Regions from separate parts of the Bacillus sp. L381 genome, predicted to be linked through region 1. Evidence: riboswitches for the same ligand, from Rfam matches in the RefSeq annotation. Region 1 holds a riboswitch; the other holds the start of a gene.
What was found. Region 1 has a riboswitch for thiamine pyrophosphate ahead of QRX25_RS07455 (acetylornithine deacetylase). Riboswitches for the same ligand answer to the same signal wherever they lie in the genome.

Region 1 (8,365 bases):
CGCAACGGAGCTTCCGCTGAGAGAAATTTCTCCGGGAAGATATGAGAGTTACTGGACGGCGACTTCTTCTATCAAAGCAAGCGGAGCAAAAATTGACGTTATCGTAAGAGACGACTACGGAAATGAAACGAGACAGACAGCAAAAGGAAAACTCTATATTAACGATTAAAACAGAGCGCTGCCAAGACACGGCAGCGCTTTTTTTGTTGCGGCGGTCAATAGGAATCAATCCCCCCGGCCCTCGACAAATAAAACGATTATCCCTTAAAAATTGTACTTTCCCCTCAACATTAATTGACAGACTTTCCCACAGAGCTTGCTTTATACTTATGAAACAAGAGAGAGAAACAGATATGTAAGACAAAAGAGGAAAGGGGTCAGATGTGAAAATCTATCTGGATGTCATTTGGCTGTTGAACTTTTGTTTTGATTCTCTTTTGCTTTTATTAACCGCCTTTATTTTAAAACGTCAGGTCAAAAAAAGAAGAGTGGCCGCCGGCGGTTTCATCGGGTCAACCATTGTACTTCTGATGTTTACGCCTGCTTCTCCCTTCGTGGAGCATCCGGCGGGAAAAATGGCATTTTCAGTTGTGATCGTGCTTACGGCTTTCGGGTTTAAACGGTTTCGGTACTTTTTTCAAAATTTGTTCGCCTTTTATTTCGCGACCTTTCTCGTCGGCGGGGGAATGATCGGCGTACATTCCCTGCTGCAGACAGAATCAATTGTGCAAAATGGCGTCATGGTCACGAGCCAGACCGGCTTCGGCGACCCGATCAGCTGGATGTTTGTTGTCATCGGATTTCCGGCCGTATGGTTTTTTTCGAAAAAGAGGATCGAAGACATCGAGACAAAGTCCATTCAGTACGATGAACTTGTCATGGTTCAGGCAGAATTCAGCGGACAGACAATCCGCGCGAAAGGTTTGGTGGATTCCGGAAATCAGCTGTATGATCCGCTGACGAAAACGCCGGTCATGATTCTCCACATTGACAAATTCGCTCCGATTCTCAGCGAAAAGGAAACGGACATCATCAATTCCGCTGGTCCGCTTGAAGTGATAGAGCAGCTTGATGAATCGTTCCGCCATGCGGATAAGCTGAGGCTGATTCCATACAGGGGCGTCGGCCAGGACAATCAATTTTTACTCTGTTTAAAGCCGGATTACGTCACGATTTTAACAAAAGACGAGATGATCGCATGTGAAAAATGCCTGATCGGCATCAGCACGAAACAACTATCAGCGGACGGTGAATTTGACGGAATCGTTCATCCGAAGATGCTGACCGGAAAGGCTGTGAAACATGTATCCTGACGAAAAGTCTGTTATTCATCATACTCAAAACGAGTTGTATTTAGAAGGGGGAGGAAGATGAAAAAACTAAAGCTGCGTCTGACATATTTGTGGTATAAATGGCTGATGAAACTCGGACTGAAAAGTGATGAAGTGTATTACATAGGAGGAAGTGAGGCGCTGCCGCCGCCTTTGTCTAAAGAAGAGGAGCAGGTGCTCTTATTAAAGCTGCCGAGCGGGGATCAGGCGGCGCGGGCCATCCTGATTGAAAGAAACTTACGCCTTGTCGTTTACATTGCCCGCAAATTCGAAAACACGGGCATCAATATCGAGGACTTAATCAGCATCGGCACAATCGGTTTGATCAAAGCGGTAAACACTTTTAATCCTGAGAAGAAAATAAAACTTGCGACTTATGCGTCACGATGTATTGAAAACGAAATTTTAATGTACTTGCGCCGAAATAATAAAATCCGTTCAGAGGTGTCTTTTGATGAACCGCTGAATATTGATTGGGACGGAAACGAACTGCTTCTTTCGGATGTGCTCGGTACAGATGATGATATTATTACAAAAGACATTGAAGCCAATGTGGATAAAAAACTTCTGAAAAAAGCGCTTGAGCAATTAAACGATAGAGAAAAGCAGATCATGGAACTGCGTTTCGGGCTTATCGGAGAAGAAGAAAAAACCCAAAAAGATGTAGCCGACATGATGGGGATTTCACAATCTTATATCTCACGGCTCGAAAAGCGGATTATCAAAAGACTGCGAAAAGAGTTTAACAAAATGGTGTAAAATTTTTTCCATCTGACGGCCCTTACTGCTGCAAGGATTGTCGGAGACGGATGTTTATTTCTGTAAAATGCCGGTGCATATTTTTCCCACCCGAGGAGATACTTAACGTTGTACAGCAGCTCCTAGTGGGAGGGAAAAACGTGTCAAGAAATAAAGTCGAAATTTGCGGGGTGGATACCTCCAAATTACCGGTGCTCAAGAATGAAGAGATGAGAAAGCTGTTTAAGCAATTGCAGGATGAGGGCGATGATTCAGCGAGAGAAAAGCTTGTAAACGGCAATCTGCGCCTTGTCTTAAGCGTCATTCAGAGGTTTAACAACAGAGGAGAGTATGTTGATGACTTATTCCAGGTCGGCTGCATCGGACTAATGAAATCCATTGATAATTTTGACCTCAGCCATAATGTTAAGTTTTCAACATACGCTGTACCGATGATTATCGGAGAAATCCGCAGATATTTGCGGGATAACAATCCGATCCGCGTCTCGAGGTCGCTTCGCGATATCGCATATAAAGCGCTTCAAGTAAGAGAGCGGTTAATCAGTGAGACAAGCAGGGAGCCGACAGCAGAGGAAATCGCCAAAGTTCTTGAAGTGCCCCATGAAGAAATTGTGTTTGCCCTTGACGCCATCCAAGATCCGGTATCACTGTTTGAGCCGATTTATAATGACGGCGGCGATCCGATCTACGTGATGGACCAGATCAGTGATGAGCGCAATAAGGATACACAATGGATTGAGGAGCTGGCTTTGAAAGAAGGCATGAGAAGACTGAACGAACGGGAAAAAATGATTTTGCGAAAACGCTTTTTCCAGGGGAAAACCCAAATGGAAGTCGCGGAAGAAATCGGCATATCCCAAGCTCAGGTCTCAAGGCTTGAAAAGGCAGCCATTAAACAAATGAATAAGAATATCCATCAATAACGGAAAAAGCCTTTAAACATTGTGTTAAAGGCTTTTTTCATGCGCCGGTTTACGTCTGTAAAAAAGTACTGTATTCTAATGTGTAAAAGTTTTAAGAAAATTTAAATAAATAAACGGGGGAAACCGCAATGATTTTACATCTGGACAATGTATCATTAAAAAGAAACGGCAAATGGATCTTGAAAGATATCAACTGGCGCGTTGAGAAAAACGAAAATTGGGTGCTGTACGGATTAAACGGTGCCGGAAAAACCGCTTTGCTGAATATGTTATGCTCATATTACTTCCCCACTTCAGGAGAGATGCAGGTGCTCGGCCACCATTTCGGCAAAACAGAGCTCGGTGACAGACTCAGAAGGAAAATCGGCCTTGTTTCAGCAGGACTTCAGCACAAATTATATACCGCGGATTCCGCTTTTGAAATCGCCCTGAGCGGCGCGTACGCCTCAATCGGGCTGTACGAAACCCCGAGTGAACAGGTGAGGGAAAAAGCGATCGGTCTTCTGAAGGATTTAGGCGCCATCAGTTACGCCGACAGAAGGTATGAGACGTTATCACAGGGGGAAAGGCAAAGAGCGCTGATTGCGCGGGCGCTTATGGCTGATCCGGAACTGCTGATTTTGGACGAGCCCGTGACGGGTCTGGATTTTATGGCAAGAGAGCAGCTGCTGGACACGATTACGTCTATCGCTGAAAAAGAAAATGCGCCGTCCATCCTTTATGTCACCCATCATGCTGAAGAAATTCTGCCGGTATTTGATCAGGCGCTGCTTTTAAAACAAGGCGAGGTGTTCGCCTCCGGGAAAATCAGAGACATGCTTTCAGATGAGCGGCTTACAGCGTTTTTTGATATGCCTGTCAATGTCTTATGGAACAACGGCCGCCCGTTTTTAACACGTGTAAAAGCGGCATCATCCGTAAAATAACATAACGTTCACCCTGGGGGTGCTGCCATGCAGCTGAGAGAGACGTTTGTCTCAACCCTTAACGGACCTGATCCGGATCATGCCGGCGGAGGGAAGCGGTGAAAAAAGCGGAGGAAGATCCGTTTTTTACCCGTTTCATTTGATGAAACGGTTTTTTTGATACAGCCAAAGGAGAGATGCTCAATGAATCAGCTTGACATGCTGCTGCACCAAGCGGAAAAACGGCGGGACGACTTAATACATATTGCTGAAAGGTTGATAGCCTTTCCGACTCCGGCCCCGCCGGCAAGAAATACGGCAGAAGCTCAGAAGTGGGTGGCCGGATTTTTAAAAGAAACCGGCTGCTCGGTCGATATGTGGGATGTGTATCCGGAAGATCCGAACGTAGTCGGCGTTTTAAAAGGGACAGATTCAAACCGGCATCAAAGCCTGATTTTAAACGGACACATTGACGTCGCCGAGGTTCAGGGTGAAGACTGGGACTCTGACCCGTTTCAGCCGCTCGTAAAAGACGGCATGCTGATCGGAAGGGGCGCTGCTGATATGAAAGGGGGATTGGCGTGTGTTCTTTTTGCTCTGAAGCTGATACATGATGCGGGCATTAAGCTTGCGGGCGACCTTATTGTACAGTCTGTGATCGGAGAAGAAGTCGGTGAGGCGGGGACGCTGGAGTGCTGCAAACGCGGCTATCACGCGGATTTTGCGGTTGTCGCGGATACAAGCAGCCTGCATATTCAAGGGCAGGGCGGTGTAATCACCGGCTGGATAGAATTGAAAAGCAAAAAAACATTTCATGACGGCATGAGGCGTAATCTGATTCATGCGGGCGGAGGCGCATTCGGAGCGAGCGCAATCGAAAAAATGGCGAAAATCATCACTGCCTTGGGTGAGCTGGAGCGCCACTGGGCGGTAACGAAAAGCTATCCCGGCTTTGCGCCCGGCACCAATACAATCAACCCCGCCGTCATTGAAGGGGGAAGACACGCAGCGTTTGTCGCCGATGAATGCCGGTTATGGATTACCGTCCACTTTTATCCGAACGAAACACACGAACAAGCAGCCGCTGAAATCGAAGACTATATAAACCGTGTTTCTGACAGCGATCTGTGGCTCAGGGAGAACAGGCCGGTGTTCAAATGGGGCGGATCTTCCATGATTGAAGACAGAGGCGAGGTGTTCCCCGCGCTTGAAATCGACCCCGATCATCCGGCAGTTTCTGTCCTGGCGGCATCACACTCAGCTGTCAAAAAACAGGAGCCGGTCATTGATGTTTCCCAAACCGTAACTGACGGAGGGTGGCTTCATAATGCCGGGATTCCGAGTGTAATATACGGGCCCGGTGATTTAAAAAACGCCCATTCCGTAAACGAGGAAGTATCCGTTGATGAGCTTATGGACTATACAAAAGTCATGCTGAGCTTTATCCTCACCTGGTGTAACCGCAAAAAAGATTGCCCGATGTGACAAGGTTCAGCCCGGCCGTTCATATAATGGGAAAAAGAATGGGCGAAGGGCGTGATACGAATGATCAGCATATCTGAATTTCAAATAAAAGATGTGGTAAACGTGTCGAACGGAAAAAAGCTCGGCAGCATCGGTGATATTGATATTAACGTGACGACGGGGAAAATTCAGGCGATTATTTTAGGCGGCAGCGGAAAAGTTCTCGGTTTTTTCGGAAAAGAAGAGGAAATGATCATTCCTTGGCGAAATATAGTTAAAATTGGGGAAGATGTCATCTTAGTGCGTGTAAACGAACCAAAGGGGGGAGCGTAATCCTCCCTTTACTTGTAAAATGCCGGAAATCTCAATGTTTCCGGCACATTTATTTATCCGATTTTTCAATCAGCCGCTAAACGTATGCTTGAAATTGTGTTAAAATGAGTGGGAAATTACGCTTTTTTAATGTTTGTCGAAAGGTTGGATCCTCATGAATACATATCACCCGTTTAGTTTTACCACCCCCTCGGCACTCATGATAGAAGACTGGAATCGTGTGAATCAGCATAACACAAAGGTCATCGCCGGATTCACAACCAAAAACGGCGGTGTCAGCAATCCTCCGTATGAGTCATTAAATACCGGATTGCACGTCCGGGACGAAGCTCATGATGTTGTGAAAAACCGTGAAGTCATAGCGTCCTTATGCGGTACTGATCTGGATTCCTGGGTATTCGCAGATCAGACACATGAAAACCGCGTCCGACACGTGACGGCCGGGGATAAAGGAAAAGGGGCGAGAGACTATTCCTCCGCATTCCGCGGGACGGACGGGCTCTATACGAAAGATACGAATCTTTTTTTGGCCCTGTGTTTTGCAGACTGTGTGCCCTTGTATTTTTATGACCCGGTGAATTCCATTATCGGCGCTGCCCATGCCGGATGGAAGGGGACGGTCAGACAAATCGGGCGCATCATGACGGAACGCTGGGTAAACGAAGAAGGCTCGCGCTTAACAGATATTCAGGCTGTCATCGGTCCGTCTATCAGTGCAGGAAGCTATACCGTCGACGACCGCGTCATCAATGAAGTCCGGGCGCTGCCTTTTTCGGCTGAATCCGCCATATGTGAAACGGAAAAAGGCCAGTATCAGCTTGATTTAAAAGAGGTCAACCGCCTTCTTCTGATACATTGCGGCATTCCGGAAGAAAACATTTCAGTCAGCGGTTTATGCACTGAACGAGAGCGTGAATTATTCTTTTCACACCGCCGCGACAAAGGGAAAACGGGACGCATGATGTCCTTTATCGGAATGAAGGAGGCATAAGTTATCTTGCGTGTTGCTGATCAATTACGACATATAAACGAAAGAATAAACGAAGCATGTAACAGATCGGGCCGAAGCCCCGAAGATGTAACCGTCATCGCGGTTACAAAATACGTATCAGCCGAAAGGGCTCAAGAGGCCGTCGATGCTGGTATTACAAGTCTGGGAGAAAACCGGGATGCAGAGCTTATCCGCAAGCAGGATGTCATCAAAGGCAGCCCGGAGTGGCACTTTATCGGCAGTCTTCAGACCAGAAAGGTGAAGGCGGTCGTTGACCGTGTATCTTATATTCATTCCTTAGACAGACTGTCATTGGCAAAAGAGATTGAAAAACGGGCGCCGCATGCGGTTCGCTGTTTTGTGCAGGTGAATACTTCGCTTGAGCCGTCTAAGCACGGTTTGAAAACAGAGGAGGTCATCCCCTTTATCAGAGAGCTTTCTGACTTTAGAAACATTTCTGTAGAGGGCCTGATGACGATGGCTCCCCTGACAGACGATACAGAAACGATCAGAGCCTGCTTCCGGCAATTGCGTGATCTGAGGGAACAGGTGCAGCAGCTGAATCAGACAAACGCGCCGTGCCGGGAACTTTCAATGGGCATGTCAAATGATTATGAAATCGCTGTTGAAGAGGGCGCTACTTTTATCCGAATCGGCTCTTCATTAGTCGGAAATGAAACGGGGGGTGTAAACAAATGAGCATGAAAAATAAACTGAAAAACTTTTTCTCAATGGATGAGGAGGAGTACGAGTACGAATACATTGAAACAGAGAAGGATCATCCGGAAGAACACGAACAGCAGAAAGATAAACAGCCTGCCTACGCCCAGAAGCCGGCGGGGAAGCAGAACGTAGTAAGCTTGCAAAGTGTTCAGAAATCCTCTAAAGTGGTGTTGAGTGAACCGCGTGTATATGCGGAAGCGCAGGAAATCGCCGATCATTTAAAGAACAGGCGGGCGGTTGTCGTCAATCTACAGCGCATCCAGCATGATCAGGCGAAAAGAATCGTCGACTTTTTAAGCGGAACCGTCTATGCTATCGGCGGCGACATTCAAAGAATCGGTTCGGATATTTTTCTGTGCACGCCTGATAATGTCGATGTTTCCGGCACGATTTCGGAGCTCATAAATGAAGACGAACATCAGAGGTGGTAAAGCAGGATGATTCTTTATCAAATTTTTTCCGTTCTGAGTTATTTAATTTACATCTACTCGTTTGCCCTGATTATCTATATCTTTATGTCATGGGTGCCGAGTACGAGAGAAACGGCGGTCGGACGGTTTCTCGCAGCGATTTGCGAACCGTACCTAGAACCGTTCAGAAGGATCATTCCGCCCATTGCCATGCTGGATATATCCCCGATTGTAGCGATTATCGTGCTTCGATTTGCCACGACGGGACTTTGGGGCCTGTACCGCATGATCGCAATGTATACTTGAATGTGACAGTTTGATACGGGCTTGGCACCAGCCAAGCCTCTTTACATAGAAAGGAAAGAACATGAGCGATATTTACCAGCACTTCAGACAAGACGAGCGGCCTTTTATTGATCAGGTGCTTGAATGGAAACAGATTGTCCTGGACCAGTACCGGATGAAGCTGACTGATTTCTTAGATCCCCGGGAACAGGTGATTGTAAAAGCCGTTATCGGTGATACC
Region 2 (6,815 bases), 590 kb from region 1:
TATTCGCAAAACCGAGGCTTTTTAAATGCTCAACCGTATCATCATCAGGTGAAAAAGAAGCGTAATCAAGGTCACCCGTTTCAAACAGCTGAAGGGAAGTTGACGGATCGATAATTTTATAAATCAGCTTTTTTGTTTTCGGTTTTCCGGAATAATAGTGTTCATTAGCCTGATAGCGTATTTCCTGTCCCGGGAGGTATTCTGTAAATTGATAAGGTCCCGCTCCGAGCGGTTTGGCATAAAGCTCTTTTAAATAATCCAGTTTGCCGAATTGATAATTCTTTCCGTAGTAGGCTTCTGACAGCACCTGCCCTCCCAAAAGAAGCAGCGACTTCGCACTGACTTTCTCGGTCGTGATTTTAATGGTTCTGTCATCAAGGACATGAATGCCCTCTATCGTCTTTGCTTTTCCTTCTTTATAAGCCTTACCGCCTTTAATATAAGCCGTGGTGATATCTTCATAGCCCGCGTATGCGGGATCATGCAGCAGTGTTAAAGTGAATGCGACATCCTTTGCGGTCAGCGGCGAACCGTCGCTGAAAACGAGATTTTTTCTTAGACGGAACGTGTAGGTAAGCTGATCTTTGGAAATCTTCCAGCTTTCCGCAAGAGCCGGTGCGGGCTTTCCCTTTTTATCCAGTTTGACTAACGGTTCAAAAATAGGATCTGTCGCATTTCCGTCCCAGCCGTTTTCATAAAAGTATGGCAGAAATACCCCGCCCGGCGCGGATATCCCTGCAACAAAAGTGTCGGTTCTGGCTTTCGATTTTGCGGGAAGCGCCTCCGGATGAGAAGCTTTGAATTCTTTTGTTTTGACATGGGCGATACGTGTTTCTTCCTTTTTATCCGTTGCAGAAGATGCTTCTTCTCCTGCACCCCCTAACGCGCACCCTGATAACATGAAGGCTACAGACGACGCGAGTAAGATGCCCGTTGTTTTTATCTTCAATGTGTTCCTCTTCATTTTGATCGGACCCCCGCATGCTTTTCATCTATCTTTATATAAATCTGCTCCATCTGTTCTTGATTCCTCATAATCTCCCGTTTGTTTTTCTCTACAAGCAGTTCGAAATTCAATGTGTGTTTTCTGTACTTTTTTCGCTTTTTACTCTTTTTGCGCACTTGTGTCGCCTTTTGTAACGCCACTTTTCATCCCTCCGCTTTTCATTCAATGGCTTTTACGCAAAAAAGGCCCTTATCTGTTTACAAGATAAGGGCCTTCGGTGATCCGATCAGCCATCGTTTGGAAATATGTAATGATTATGTTAATTCATACAATCCCTACCTGTCAACTATAATTTCAAATAACGTATCCTCCCGGGGGTTTTCCTCATACACTCTCTTATTTTTCCGCATATGTTAGAAAAAATAGCAGAACACGAGTGAAAGAGAGTGAGAGTGTGGAAAAGACAACATTGACCGGGCGCATCGTCAGAAGGGATGACCCGGACTATAATGAAGCAAGAACCAATATCAACTTAAACCTGCAACGATATCCAGACATCATTGTGTTTTGCCAAAACAAACTTGATGCCGTCAATGCGCTGAAATGGGCGCGTGAGAATAACGTACCTTTCCGCATCAGAGGCGGAAGACACAGCTACGAGAATTTTTCCCTGTTAAATAACGGGCTTGTCATTGACCTCAGTGAAATGAAGAAAATAAGAGTGAATAAGGATAAGCGGCTGGTCTCGATTGAAGCGGGTGCCGAATTGGGAGATGTGTACCGGACACTCTGGCGGTACGGCTTGACCCTTCCTGCGGGAACCATCGCAAATGTGGGAATCACGGGGCTGACGCTTGGGGGAGGAATCGGATATTTAACAAGGTCTGCCGGCCTTACTTGCGATCGTCTCCTTCAGCTCGAGATGATCATAGCAGACGAAAAAGCGGGTGCCGAATTGATCACAGTCAACCGCGCAAAGCACTCTGATTTATTTTGGGCGTCTCAGGGCGGAGGCGGCGGCAACTTCGGCATTGTCACATCCATGATATTTAAAGCCGTGCCGATTTCGTACGTGACTGTTTTTTCTGTCACTTGGGACTGGGATGATTTCGACGAAGTATTTCATACGTGGCAGCAGTGGGCTCCATTTACAGATAACCGGCTTACTTCATCAATTCAGTTTTGGCCTAAGGAAGTCAACCGCATAGAAGCGCTCGGCCAATTTATCGGGACAAAAGATGAGCTGAAAGAACTGCTGGCTCCGTTAATGAAAGCGGGAAACCCGAGAAGCGGCATGGTCAAGACAGTTCCGTTTATTAGAGCGGCAGCCTTTTTTAACAGACGGGGAGGCAATGAGCCGCAAAAGATAAAGCGGTCAGGATCCTTTATTGAAAAACCTTTGTCAACACGCGCAATTTCCACTTTAAAGCGCTACTTGCAGCACGCTCCGAATAAAAACGCCAGTGTCTGGCAGCAATCTCTCGGCGGGGCAGCCGGACGAATCGCTTCGGATCAAACGGCATTCTATTATCGAAACGCAATCATTGCCCAGGAATATTTAACAAGCTGGACGTCTCCTGAAGAGGAAAGACAAAACGTCCGCTGGATCGAAGGGCTGAGAACATCTCTTTCAAGAGAAACGATGGGGGATTACGTGAATTGGCCTGATATAGACATCAGAAACTGGCTGCGGACATATTACGGAGAAAATGTTGACCGCCTCCGTCAAGTCAAAACGAAGTATGACCCGGAAAACGTATTCCGCTTTGAGCAGAGCATCCCGCCGCTTCGAAGGTTATCGTTTTTCTAAAAAAGATGAAGATGGACACACTCCATCCTCATCTTTTCTTTTTATTGATATAAACGGCTTCCTTTCTCTGCAAACTCTTTTGCTTTTTCCTTCAATCCTTCATTGACGGCCTCGTCTTCAGTCAGACCGTTTTCTTTCGCATAATCGCGAATATCCTGAGAAATTCTCATGCTGCAAAACTTCGGACCGCACATCGAACAGAAGTGAGCCGTTTTTGCGCCTTCAGCCGGCAGCGTTTCATCATGATATTCCATTGCTCTTTCAGGATCAAGCGACAAATGAAATTGATCGCGCCACCGGAATTCAAACCGCGCCTTAGACAGAGCGTCATCACGGATCTGAGCACCCGGATGCCCTTTGGCAAGGTCTGCGGCATGCGCCGCGATTTTGTACGTAATGACGCCTTCTCTTACATCATCACGATTCGGCAGGCCCAAATGCTCCTTCGGGGTGACATAACAAAGCATCGCCGTGCCGTACCAGCCGATCATCGCCGCGCCGATCGCCGAAGTTATATGGTCATAACCCGGAGCGATATCTGTCGTTAATGGCCCGAGCGTGTAAAAAGGCGCCTCTTTACAAATTTCCATCTGCTTGTCCATGTTTTCCTTAATTTTATGCATCGGCACATGGCCCGGTCCTTCAATCATCACTTGCACATCATGCTTCCATGCGATTTCCGTCAATTCTCCGAGAGTCTCCAATTCAGCAAATTGCGCTTCATCATTGGCATCTGCAATCGAACCAGGACGCAGCCCGTCACCAAGAGAAAAAGCAATATCATATGTCTTCATGATTTCGCAGATTTCTTCAAAATGCGTGTACAGAAAGCTTTCCTGATGATGAGCAAGGCACCATTGCGCCATAATTGCCCCGCCGCGGGAGACGATCCCCGTCGTGCGTTTGGCCGTTAACGGGACGTAACGAAGCAATACGCCGGCATGGATGGTGAAATAATCCACGCCCTGCTCCGCCTGCTCAATCAGTGTGTCACGATAAATTTCCCACGTTAAATCCTCGGCAGCGCCATTTACTTTTTCAAGCGCCTGATAAATCGGCACCGTCCCCACAGGCACGGGGGAATTGCGGATGATCCATTCACGTGTCGTATGAATGTCTTTTCCCGTCGATAAGTCCATCATCGTATCAGCGCCCCAGCGAATCGCCCACGTCATTTTTTCGACTTCTTCTTCGATAGAAGACGTAACAGCCGAGTTGCCGATATTTGCATTGATTTTCACATGAAAATTCCGGCCGATAATCATCGGCTCGCTTTCCGGATGGTTGACGTTAGAAGGAATAATCGCCCGGCCGCTCGCCACCTCTTCCCTCACAAATTCGGGAGAAACATGCTCGCGTATTGCGATAAACTCCATTTCCGGCGTAATGATGCCTTTTCTCGCATAATGCAATTGTGTTATGTTTTTCCCTGCCTTGGCCCGCCGCGGCTTCCGCTGTAAACCGGGGTATTCGGCAGTATGATCTTCTTTTTTATAGCCGTTGTCCTCAGGCTTTACAGTCCTTCCAGCATATTCCTCTGTATCGCCGCGCCCGGTAATCCACTCTGTGCGGACCGGCCTGAGACCTTCATGAATATGAATCTGTACATCCGGGTCTGTATACGGTCCGCTCGTATCATAAACACGGACCGGCGGATTCTCCTCTTCACCGAACGCCCCCGTTGTCGCACTCAGGCTGATTTCCCGCATCGGCACTCGTATGCCAGGCGAAGAACCCTTTACATAAACCTTTTTACTGCCTGAAAAACTCGACATAATGGAAATGTTCGCTTGCTGTACTGATTGATTTTGCATACAAATCTCTCCTTTATCATTTGAATAACAGAATCAAGCTCAGCACCAGCACAAAAAACCGGGTTCAATAGAGAACCCGGTTTTGCAGTCAGAAAGAAACTATTATTGTTTTCATCAACAATAATAAAACCTTTACTTCCCCACGCTGGTACGAACCAGATCAGGTCCAAAGGGTTAAGAAGCCGCCGCTTCTCTCTCAGCCCGCTTAAACGGGCACCCCCAGTAACTATGAATTTCGGTTTCATCGTAACATAAGTTGTATACAAAAAAAAGCATATTATTAAAATTCAGATAACGAAGCGGTCATAAGCTCTGTGTCCCTAACGCCTTCTTCGGTATCAAAAACCCGATACCCCTTTGCCGTTTCCCGGGAAGAGACAGCTTGGAACAGCTGACCGTCTTTATAATGCAGCGCAGCGCCGTCATCAGCGGCATAGCCTTCCCGGAGTTTCTTTTCTGAAATCAGACGGTGATACGCCGGTCTGCGCTCCTCTTCTCCGTCATAGTGCGGACAAAAGCTGCCCGGCAAAAACCCTAAAGCTCGCAGCTCTCTCAAATCTCCCGCTGAATCCGTCACACCTTCTTCAAACCAGCAAATCGCCCCGGCGCTGAGGCCCGCCAGGATGATGCCGCTTTCCCAAGCCTCACGAAGAATAAGGTCAAGCCCCCACTCTTTCCATAAGACAAGCATATTGCGGGTATTACCGCCGCCGACATATATAATATCTTTCTTCATGAGAAAAGATCTGAGGTCAGAACGAGGCGGTTTAAACAGCGACAAGTGATCAGGCTCACACTCCAGCTTATGAAAGGCCTGATAAAACCTGGCGATATAATTCTCCGAATCTCCGCTTGCCGTCGGCAAAAAACAAACTCTCGGCTCTGGTCTCACCGACTGCTCCAAAATATATTGATCCAGCACAAGATGATCCGGCTCCATGGAAAACCCCCCGCCGCCCAATGCAATAATCTGCTTCATCGCCATCACCTCTTTTTTCTCAAGTATAACTTAAAAAAGCGTTATCCCATTCCGGATGCCGCCTTCAAATTATTTCTTTGTTATCTGAAAAATGAAAAGACACCGTATAAAACAACGGAGATCCCTGCAGCGATAAGCGCCGGAACAAGCTTCGAACGGGCATACTTCACAACATCGATCCCCAAAACCGTACAGGTTGTCACCGTATTATCACTGAGAGGGGAAGCAAACGCTCCAAATGTTCCGCTGGCAAAAACGGCCCCAATCGCTAATAATAAGCTGGTATGCGACTGAACCGCCAGCGTCACGCCGAGCGGCATTAAAAGCCCCCAAGTCCCCCAAGATGATCCGATAAAATAGGATATAACCGCTCCAAGTATAAAAAGAGATGGCGCAATAAACATATGGGGGATCCATGACGTTAAATGAGAAGTAACATATTTCGAAAACCCCAGATCCTCAGATACTGCTGTTACGGCCCAAATCAGCGATAACATAATAATAACGTTTACCAATTCGTTTCCGCCCTTAATAAAATGCGTCACAAGCTCGCTTGCGTGAAAACGCTGAAACATAAAAAGAGCAAATGCTGCAATAACCGCTGCCAATAATGCGGTTAACATGACGCCAAGCATATCGCTTTTGATAAAAGCATTCAAAAACCCTTGTGCTTTTGAATGGCCGTCCCACCAGCTGAGAAACAGTGTTAACAGTAAAAACAGCCCGATTGGAATGATTAAATTCCACGGCCGAATCGGTGTTTCCTTAATATAAGCACGGTGCGCCGAATCTAACTCCTCCTGCTGGTCAGCATGTACATCCCCGCCCTTTTCGAACATCCCCGTGTGTCCTCCGTGAATATCCGGGATCGTCCCTGTTTCCATGTTAAATGAGCCGGAGCCTTTTGAAAGCAATACACCGCTGTTCTGCGGGATCGGTTCCGTATGTTTATTATGTTCCCGAGAAGGAATTTGTCCGTTCCTTTCTGTTTTTTCCAAGCTTTCATCTTCTTTTTGTTTCTTAAAAAAGCAGTAATAAATACCGACTAAAATAATCAAAATGGAGAAAAAATTGAAGGGAATACTTTTCACATAGACCGTGTAAGCCGGCTGATCTATCCCTGACGTTTTGAGGGCCTGTCCGATAATGGAAACCATGTAGCCGACAAATGCCGTTGCTACCGGAATCAAGGCAATGACCGGGTTTGCTGTAAACTCAATAGCATACGCAATTTTCTGTTTCGACAGGTCCAGACGCTTGCTTATA

Region 2: linked by a shared signal. The riboswitch ahead of thiC (phosphomethylpyrimidine synthase ThiC) and the one ahead of QRX25_RS07455 (acetylornithine deacetylase) in region 1 are both predicted to bind thiamine pyrophosphate.

Annotation. Positions count from the first base shown of each region.
Region 1 covers NZ_CP127224.1:1,457,691-1,466,055, forward strand. The annotation lists partial or broken gene QRX25_RS07430 (S8 family serine peptidase) at 1-169, shown strand, start outside; gene spoIIGA (sigma-E processing peptidase SpoIIGA) at 384-1,313, shown strand; gene sigE (RNA polymerase sporulation sigma factor SigE) at 1,371-2,090, shown strand; gene sigG (RNA polymerase sporulation sigma factor SigG) at 2,231-3,013, shown strand; gene QRX25_RS07450 (ABC transporter ATP-binding protein) at 3,142-3,939, shown strand; TPP riboswitch at 3,945-4,050, shown strand; gene QRX25_RS07455 (acetylornithine deacetylase) at 4,123-5,403, shown strand; gene QRX25_RS07460 (YlmC/YmxH family sporulation protein) at 5,464-5,715, shown strand; gene pgeF (peptidoglycan editing factor PgeF) at 5,870-6,706, shown strand; gene QRX25_RS07470 (YggS family pyridoxal phosphate-dependent enzyme) at 6,713-7,405, shown strand; gene sepF (cell division protein SepF) at 7,402-7,860, shown strand; gene QRX25_RS07480 (YggT family protein) at 7,867-8,145, shown strand; gene QRX25_RS07485 (YlmH family RNA-binding protein) at 8,207-8,365, shown strand, end outside.
Region 2 covers NZ_CP127224.1:868,471-875,285, reverse strand. The annotation lists gene QRX25_RS04325 (ABC transporter substrate-binding protein) at 1-964, opposite strand, end outside; gene QRX25_RS04320 (FbpB family small basic protein) at 961-1,146, opposite strand; gene QRX25_RS04315 (FAD-binding oxidoreductase) at 1,401-2,756, shown strand; gene thiC (phosphomethylpyrimidine synthase ThiC) at 2,798-4,570, opposite strand; TPP riboswitch at 4,691-4,801, opposite strand; gene QRX25_RS04305 (Type 1 glutamine amidotransferase-like domain-containing protein) at 4,851-5,549, opposite strand; gene QRX25_RS04300 (Na+/H+ antiporter NhaC family protein) at 5,630-6,815, opposite strand, start outside.